DNA from 2 places in the Alteromonas sp. 009811495 genome. Region 1 is predicted to be linked to the other one. Evidence: predicted binding sites of a transcription regulator. Region 1 holds the regulator's gene; the other holds the start of a gene.
The links. Region 1 encodes sigma-54, which starts transcription at its own class of promoters, with help from an activator protein. Its sites were predicted from a motif close to GTTGGCACGNNNNTNGNNT; they were not measured.

Region 1 (4,873 bases):
GATGGAACACTACGATCAACTTGGCTTTGTATTGTTCCGTGCGCCACGCTACACACTTTATACTGATAACGCTACGTCACCGTGGGTCGTTACCGCTGTGGAAGGAACATTGTACAACAACGAGCTGATTCAGCTTGAAAATAATGTACAAATAGAGAACCAAACTACAGATGACTTTGTCAAAACCATTACGACACAATACATTCAGATTAATTTAGACAACAAGCAGATGACATCTGATCAACCAGTAGAGATACTGGGGTCGCAATATGTCATTCAAAGCAATGGGTTTAATGCGAATTTACGCACCCAAGAATATGAGCTTATCGATCATGTACAAACCACTTATTCCCCTAGCAACTAGCTTAATTTTAGCGTTGGCTAGTGGTTCCGTTTTCGCTAATGAAGATGACTTTTCTAAGCCAATTAAAGTCGATGCTAAGTCACAATTTGTTGATGGAAAAAATAAAACATCGTTGTTTAAAGATGATGTTCTAATTACTCAAGGCTCGCTTGTGATTAATGCCGACGAAGTTGAAGTTATCGCGACAGCGGGCGAAGGTAGAGAAGTGTTTGTCGCACGCGGTAACCCTGCGAGCTATACGCAAGAGTTTGAAGATGGAACGCCAGTATCCGCTAAGGCGAATGAAATTCGCTACGAAGTGATTAATCGGGTGATATCGCTTACAGGGAAGGCTGAACTAAAACAAGACACCAGTATGGTAAAAGGTGACAGTATTACCTTTGATATGATTACCGAGCAACTGCTTGCAACCGGTGGCGATGACGACAACGGTGAAGGGAGAGTGACAACTGTTTTCACTCCTGAAGCGATTCGCAAGACGAATGCTAAGGACAACGAACAAGATAACGAGGGCAACCAATAGCAATGGCTACTTTGAGCGCAAGAAACCTTGCTAAGGCGTATAAATCACGCCAGGTTGTCCGAGATGTCAGCCTCAGTGTATCGACAGGTCAAATTGTAGGGCTGTTAGGCCCAAATGGTGCTGGTAAGACCACAACATTTTATATGATTGTTGGGCTTGTTCCCCTTGATAAGGGCGCCATTGAAATTGACGACAACGAGTTAACACATCAGCCCATGCATGAGCGTGCACGCCGCGGAATTGGCTATCTCCCGCAGGAAGCATCTATATTTAGAAAGCTCACTGTGCATGAAAATATCATGGCAATTTTACAAACCCGTAAAGATTTAAATTCACAACAGCAGGAAGAAGAAGCCGATGCGCTACTTGATGAATTTAATATTAACCATATACGTAATAGTACGGGGATGAGTTTGTCAGGGGGAGAACGCCGCCGAGTGGAAATTGCGCGCGCCCTTGCTGCTAAACCACAATTTATTTTATTGGATGAACCCTTTGCTGGTGTTGATCCAATATCAGTAAATGATATAAAGAAGATTATTCAACATCTTCGAGATAGGGGTATCGGTATCCTTATCACTGACCACAACGTACGAGAAACATTGGATGTTTGTGAAAAAGCGTACATTGTGAGTCATGGCGAGCTTATTGCGCAAGGAACTGCGGAACAGGTTTTAAGTAATCAAAAAGTAAGGGATGTATACCTAGGCGAACAATTCAGGCTATAGTTAGTGTAACCGGATTGTCATTTTTCAATCTCGCTCAGGTATATTCAATTTAGAGCATTTAAATAAGACGTAGATGAAACCATCTTTACAGCTAAAATTTAGCCAACAACTCACCATGACACCTCAGTTGCAGCAGGCCATTAAACTGTTGCAGCTTTCTACGCTCGATCTTCAACAAGAAATTCAAGAAGCGTTGGATTCAAACCCGCTATTAGAAGTTGAAGAAGGCCACGACGAGCCTCAGCTTGAAAAAAATAACATCGATAATGATGACAGTGGGGTAGAAGCTTCTGCCACTGCATCAAGTGATACTTTGGAAGCTGGCGACGCACTAGAAAAAAATGATCTTCCGGACGAATTGCCAATCGATAGCACATGGGATGAGTATTATTCAGCATCGTCAGCGCCGGCACCAGGACCTGCCAGTGACGACGAACAAATTTTCCAAGGTGAAACGACTGAGGACATACAAGAACATCTATTGTGGCAGATGCGCCTCACCCCTTTTTCTGACACTGACCGCGCCATTGCAATGGCTATCATTGATTCCATTGATGAGTCAGGGTATCTAACCGTTACTCTTGAAGAGATTTTAGAGGCGGTTAACGCGCAAGAAGTCTCTGGCGAAGATGAAGAGGAACTCATTGAAATGGACGAAGTAGAATGTGTATTAAAGCGCATTCAAATGTTCGATCCCATTGGTTCTGGTTCGCGCACCCCGCAAGAGTGCTTGATGGTACAGCTTCGCCAATTCGCAGATGATACACCATGGCTTGCCGAGGCAAAGCAGTTAATAGAAGACTATTCTGATTTGCTGAGCAGCAAAGATTACCGCACCTTAATGCGCAAGAGCCGATTGAAAGAAGATCAGCTTCGCGAGGCTATGCGTTTGCTGCAAACCTTGAATCCTCGCCCAGGTAGTGCTTTAGTTACTAAAGAACCTGAGTACGTTATTCCAGATGTATCGGTTACCAAAAAGAATGGCCGTTGGGTGGTTGAGCTGAACCCTGATAGCCTGCCAAAACTTAGCGTCAATCAACAATATGCCGCAATGAGTCGCCGTGCAAAGAACAGTAGCGATTCACAATTTATCCGCTCACACATGCAAGAAGCCAAGTGGTTTATCAAAAGCCTAGAGTCGCGTAACGACACACTGATGAAGGTAGCAAATTGTATTGTGCAGCAACAAATGGGCTTTTTTGAGCATGGCCCAGAAATGATGAAACCAATGGTATTAAATGATGTCGCAGAAATGGTAGATATGCACGAATCGACTATTTCACGTGTGACAACACAAAAATACATGCATACCCCTCGTGGCATCTTCGAGTTGAAGTATTTCTTCTCTAGCCATGTTGCAACGGAGTCAGGTGGTGAATGTTCATCAACCGCCATTCGTGCATTGATCAAAAAACTAGTGGCAGCTGAAAAACCCAGTAAACCACTAAGTGATAGCAAGATTGCTTCATTGTTGGCCGAGCAAGGCATTAAAGTTGCCCGGCGGACAATAGCAAAGTACCGGGAATCGTTATCGATCCCGCCGTCGAACCAACGCAAGAGCCTTATTTAACGGGCTTAATAATATAAGGAAGACGAAATATGCAAATCAACCTTACTGGTCATCATGTCGAAATCACCGACTCTTTGCGTAATTATGTCGATACGAAGTTCAGCAAACTTGAACGTCACTTTGATCACATTTCTAATGTGCATGTCATCCTGAACGTTGAAAAATTAAACCAAAAAGCAGAAGCGACAGTTCACTTAAGTGGCGCTGAAGTATTCGCATCCTCAGAAAATACCGACATGTATGCGGCGATTGACAGCATGGTTGATAAACTCGACCGGCAGGTAATCAAGCATAAGGAAAAACTTAAAAAGCACTAGTAGTTAATTAAGTATGGATATACAAGCCATCGTAAGTCTGGACCGCACTGAATGTGCGGTTCAATGTAATAGTAAAAAGCGTATTTTAGAGATCATTGCTGATATTGCTGCGAAGAACAACGCGCATATCGACCAGTCGACGGTACTGAATAGTTTGTTGGCGAGAGAACGAATGGGTAGCACAGGTATCGGAAACGGCATTGCCCTTCCCCATGGTCGCTTAGCTGGCCTTGATAGAGTTATTGCCATTGTTGTTACCAGCACACCAGCTATTGATTTTGATGCGCTAGATGAAAAACCTGTCGATATTTTCTTTGCACTATTAGTACCTGAAGAACAAACCGAAGGCCATCTACAAACACTAGCCACAGTCGCTGGCAAACTGAGTAATAAAGACACTATTAAGGCAATAAGGCGTGCTACCACAAGCGATGACATTATAAATGCGTTAGCGTAACTCGCTGCTATACAACATTACTGCATTAAGCGCTTATCAGTGTAAAGGGAGAATATAAGTGAAGCTGATTATTATCAGTGGTCGTTCGGGCTCAGGAAAATCAATTGCACTGCGCGCTCTTGAAGACTTAGGGTATTACTGCGTTGACAATATTCCGGTTAACTTGCTCCCTACGCTAACGCACACAGTGGTTGATGAATACGACCAAGTCGCCGTTAGCATAGACGTACGTAACCTGCCTAAAAATCCAGACGATTTAGTAGAAATACTTGATTACCTGCCTTCGTCTTGGTCGATGACCATTGTGTATATTGATGCTAGTGATGATGTGCTCGTTAAGCGTTTTAGCGAAACACGCAGATTGCACCCGCTGGCCAAGCTCAACAAGTCTCTCTCTGAAGCCATTCGCGCAGAGTCAGCGCTGCTGGCCCCTATTGTCGAGCGAGCCGATCTCTATTTGGATACCGACAAACTCACTATTCATCAACTCGCTGAGCTAATACGCGAACGTATTCTTGGTAAGAAAAGCTCGCGATTAGTGCTTGTTTTTGAGTCATTCGGCTTTAAGCACGGCATTCCCAAAGATGCAGACTATGTATTTGATGCACGGTTTTTGCCCAACCCTCATTGGGAACCAGATTTAAAGCACTTGACTGGGCTAGACGCGCCTGTTGAAGTATTTTTAGGGTCTCAACCTGTAGTAACAAAATTTATTTGGCAAATACAGAACCTGATCACAACGTGGCTTCCACATTTAGAGCGCAATAATCGCAGTTATGTCACCGTGGCAATTGGTTGTACTGGCGGACAGCACCGCTCGGTATACATCGCCCAAGCGCTATCAAAAACATTTTTGGAAATTCATCCAGACGTTCAAATCCGTCACAGAGAGTTGAACCAGTAATGATTATTGA
Region 2 (4,873 bases), 330 kb from region 1:
GTATCACTGGTTGACGGACGACGGGTAAAGCTTTCAATAACACCCCTTGAAAATGAACCGGGCCAGCTAATAGTTATTACCGATTTGACTGAAACACGGCAGTTACAAGCGCGTGTTAGTCACATGCAGCGCTTGTCTTCATTAGGAAAAATGGTGGCATCACTGGCTCACCAAATAAGAACACCACTTTCTGCTGCCATGTTGTATGCCTCAAACCTCACGCGAAAAGGTCTAGCGGCAGAGGCACAAACTCAGTTTGCAAATAAGTTGTCAGACCGCTTAAAAGAGCTCGAGAGTCAGGTGAACGACATGCTGCTATTTGCTAAATCTGGTGAAGAGCAAGTGGTCGCGCAGATAAGGCTCGCTGAGCTTTTCGCCGCTATTGAGGGGAGTGCCAATACTATGGCAGCTCAACACGCTCAAACGTTATCTTTTTCAGGTTTTGATCAAGACATATCAATAACAGGTAATTTGACGGCATTACAGGGCGCTGTTTTGAATTTGATTCACAATGCCAGCCAAGTAACGCCCAAAAACGAAATGATCAGTATTGAGGCCTGTCACAGCAATGGTCAGTTAACCGTTTCTGTCACTGACCGCGGAGAAGGTGTGCCTCGCTCACTACAAAGAAAAATATTCGAACCTTTCTTTACTACCAAAACGCATGGAACTGGTCTTGGTTTGGCGGTAGTGAAATCTGTTGTTACTGCACATAACGGAAGCTTGAGTGTGAGCAACGTAAAAAATGGCGGCGCTTGCTTTTCGTTAACGCTTCCGTGCAATCCACCCATAGATACACGTCATACCATGACGCAAGTAGCATAAGTATCAGGAGATAATGATGTCTAAAACAACCATTTTGATTGTAGAAGATGACGCAGGCCTCAGAGAGGCACTATTTGATACGCTTTTGTTGGGGAATTATGACGTTGTAGATGCAGACAGTGCAGAAGCCGCGCTGATGGTGCTGTCTTCACGCCACGTTGACCTTGTGGTCAGTGATATCCAAATGGGTGAAATGAGCGGTTTAACGTTGCTCAAAAGCATAAAAGCAAAGTTTCCCAACATGCCTGTCTTATTGATGACGGCTTATGCGACGATTGACGATGCAGTGCAAGCAATGCGCGATGGTGCCACAGATTATTTATCAAAACCTTTTGCTCCTGAGGTGTTACTTAACCTAGTTGGACGTTACGCGCCAGCACAAAAGATAGAATCGCGCACGCCAATTGTTGCTGACCCAACAAGTCTCAAATTACTCGAACTATCACGCAAAGTGGCTAAATCTGATGCAACTGTAATGGTTATGGGGCCTAGTGGTTCGGGTAAGGAAGTGTTGTCACGTTACATTCACGACCAATCACCCCGTTGCGAGGCACCGTTTGTTGCTATCAATTGTGCCGCAATTCCGGAAAATATGTTGGAAGCAACCCTTTTTGGTTACGAAAAAGGGGCGTTTACCGGCGCTATTCAGGCATGTCCTGGTAAGTTTGAACAAGCGCAAGACGGCACGTTGTTATTAGATGAAATCACCGAAATGGACTTAGCGCTACAGGCAAAGCTATTACGAGTATTACAAGAGCGCGAGGTTGAGCGACTTGGTGGGCGTAAGACCGTAAAATTGAATGTGCGAGTTATCGCCACGAGCAACCGAGATTTAAGAAAAGCGGTAGACGCAGGTGAGTTCAGAGAAGACTTATATTACCGATTAAATGTATTTCCAATCGAGTGGCGTCCACTCGCTCAGCGCCCCGGTGACATAGTACCGCTGGCTGAGCATCTAGTGAATAGACACGCCTCATCACAAGGTTTGGGTACAATAAGATTAAGTGCGGCAGCCCGAAACAAGCTTAGTCAGTATAGTTGGCCGGGCAATGTTCGCGAACTAGAGAACGTAGTTCAGCGTGCCCTCATCTTATGTGAGAACGGCGAAATTGATGCCAGCGATCTCATGATTGATGAGGATATTCAGGTAACTATTGATGCGACTCCAGAGCAGGTTGAAGACAACAAGTTAGGTTCAGAGCTTCGCTATCAAGAACATCAAATTATCCTCGATACCTTGGTCTCTTGTAATGGCAAGCGAAAAGATGTCGCAGAAAAGCTAGGTATTAGTCCAAGAACTCTGCGTTACAAGCTTGCGCGCATGAGAGAGGACGGCATCGAAGTGCCTGCTTAGTGTAATACCCCACTCACAATGGCTATAGCCATTGTGTTGCACCTTTTTACTGGTTTCATAGCCGGCCGTCGCCTTTGCAGTTTACTGGGCGGCGGTTTTTTGTTGTTTCTTCCATTCTCGTGTCATAAATTTGGCATTCTTCAGTTTTTCTGTGTTAACTTGTTGATTTTTATCGCTAAATAAAGTTGGCAAGGTGATTGCTAAATCTCTCCTATCTATAAAGAATTCGCCAAATCAGCGGCGTGTTGTGTAAGAACTCTAGGAGTGGTTATGGACGTTAAAGCCAACAGTTTGTATCAAGAAATGCAAAACATGATTGGGCAAACTCGTCTTCAAGTTAATGAGCCTCAGCAGCTTAATGAAATTAACTCATCGGCTAGCGACTTTGCCACCATGCTCAAGCATGCGGTAGACGGCGTCAATAACATGCAGCTGAATTCAAAAGACATGCAACAGCGTTTCGAAATGGGTGATCCGAGCCTAAGTTTGGCAGAAGTCATGCTTGCTAAAGAGAAGTCTGGCATCGCCTTTGAAGCGACTGTACAAGTGCGTAACAAAGTACTTGATGCCTACAAACAAATAATGAATATGCCGGTATAAATGGGGTAGGTTATGGCTGAAGCAACAGGTACAAACTTAACTATTCCAGATCAACATCAATCTGCAGACAACGAGCCAGAAAATAAGTCTGGTTTTATGGACACCTTGGGCAGTACAGACATGATGCGCCAAGTGGCGCTTGTGGTAGTGCTGGTTATCTGCGTTGCCATCGCAATCTTTGTTTTCATATGGTCTCAAGAACCCGACTATCGTCCACTCGCTAAAATGGAGACACAAGAGCTAATAGAAACCCTCGATTACATGGACGCCAATCAGATTGACTACAAGCTTGAGGGTAACACGGTCTATGTGCGTAGTGATGAGTTTCAGAACATCCGCCTAGGTATGACGCGTCAAGGGCTTACTAAAGCGGGTGATTCGGGTACCGACATTATAATGCAAGACATGGGCTTTGGAGTAAGCCAACGTGTAGAAATGGAACGCCTCAAACATGCTCGAGAGCAGCAGATTGCCTCAACTATTGAAGACATCGCGAGTATCCAGAAGGCGCGAGTATTGTTGGCCATGCCAAAAGAGAATGTGTTTGCCCGTCGTGAGAAAAAGGCCTCGGCTACCGTTGTACTCACCGCAAAGCGCGGTTCAGTGATTGCCGGTGAAGAAGTAGATGCAGTGGTTGATATTGTTGCATCAGCAGTCCAAAACATGGAGCCGTCAAAAGTAACGGTTACCGATAGCAATGGTCGTCTGTTAAACTCTGGATCACAAGACTCGATGAGTGCGCGAGCGCGTAAAGAGTACGAAATTGAACGTCAGCGCGAACAAGAATATCTTGAGAAAATCGATGCCATTCTTATTCCTGTACTAGGCATTGGCAATTATACTGCGCAAGCTGATGTCACCATGGACTTTACCGCCATGGAACAAACGCAACGTAGCTATAACCCTGATTTACCTGCAGTGCGCAGTGAAATGATCATGGAAGAAAATAGTGTGGGTGGTGGTGTTGGCGGCATTCCTGGCGCACTATCAAACCAACCGCCATTAGACTCAACAATTCCTGAAAACCCTGGCTCAGCCAGTCAGCAGACCATGCCAGGGCGAACAGCCAAAGAATCGACTCGTAACTACGAGCTCGACACCACAATTAGCCATACTAAAAAACAAACGGGTGTTATTCGTAGACTTAGCGTATCTGTGGCGGTTGATTACACGCAAGTTGCAGGTGAAGACGGCGCGATAACACCAACACCACGTAAGCAGGAAGAAATACTTAATATTCGCAGATTATTACAAGGCGGTATTGGCTTCGATGTAACGCGAGGGGACTCGCTAGAAGTGGTAAGCGTACCCTTTACTCGTATGGATGCAGGCGAGATAGAAGATGTACCTTTGTGGGAGCAGCCAGGTTTTCTACCAATTCTTAAGCTAGTTATTGGTGGGTTAGTTATAATAGTACTTATCATTTTTGTGATTCGTCCAATGCTACGCCGTTTAATTAACCCTGATGAGTCGAATGACGCAGAAGAGTTTGATGCGGATGAAGGTTTAGATCTTGGTGATGATACAATAAGCATGCTGACCTCAGAATTCGATGAAGGTCAAGTCGGCTTTGCACCGGATGGCTCGTTAATGTTGCCAGACCTACACAAAGATGAAGATGTGCTTAAAGCAGTAAGAGCACTTGTAGCGAATGAACCAGAACTCTCAGCCCAAGTAGTGAAGGGCTGGTTGATGCAAGACGAGTAGTGAGAGAGTAATTATGGCTGAAGAACTCGCCAAGGTTGAAGAACCATCATACGACGTCAGTAAATTAGAAGGCGTCGAAAAAGCTGCAATCTTACTATTGAGTTTGTCTGAAGAAGATGCAGCACAAATTTTAAAACACTTAGAGCCAAAGCAAGTACAGAAACTGGGTACTGAAATGGCCAAAGTGGATGATATGACGCAGACAAAAATAACTGCGGTACACAAACACTTTATCGAAGAAATTCAGAACTACAGCACCATTGGTTTCCAAAGCCAAGACTTTGTTAAACGGGCACTAACCGCGGCACTTGGTGAAGATAAAGCGGCTAACCTAATTGATCAAATATTGATGGGAAGCGGTGCCAAAGGTCTCGATTCACTTAAATG

Region 2: a site for sigma-54 is predicted at 2,364-2,382, ahead of fliE (flagellar hook-basal body complex protein FliE). Genes of this name have one in related genera too.

Annotation. Positions count from the first base shown of each region.
Region 1 is NZ_CP113972.1:816,166-821,038, reverse strand. It holds gene lptC (LPS export ABC transporter periplasmic protein LptC) at 1-364, shown strand, start outside; gene lptA (lipopolysaccharide transport periplasmic protein LptA) at 333-887, shown strand; gene lptB (LPS export ABC transporter ATP-binding protein) at 890-1,615, shown strand; gene OZ660_RS03690 (RNA polymerase factor sigma-54) at 1,689-3,185, shown strand; gene hpf (ribosome hibernation promoting factor) at 3,215-3,502, shown strand; gene ptsN (PTS IIA-like nitrogen regulatory protein PtsN) at 3,516-3,959, shown strand; gene rapZ (RNase adapter RapZ) at 4,018-4,863, shown strand; gene OZ660_RS03670 (HPr family phosphocarrier protein) at 4,863-4,873, shown strand, end outside.
Region 2 is NZ_CP113972.1:1,149,205-1,154,077, forward strand. It holds gene OZ660_RS05215 (sensor histidine kinase) at 1-825, shown strand, start outside; gene OZ660_RS05220 (sigma-54-dependent transcriptional regulator) at 842-2,179, shown strand; gene fliE (flagellar hook-basal body complex protein FliE) at 2,450-2,779, shown strand; gene fliF (flagellar basal-body MS-ring/collar protein FliF) at 2,792-4,486, shown strand; gene fliG (flagellar motor switch protein FliG) at 4,500-4,873, shown strand, end outside.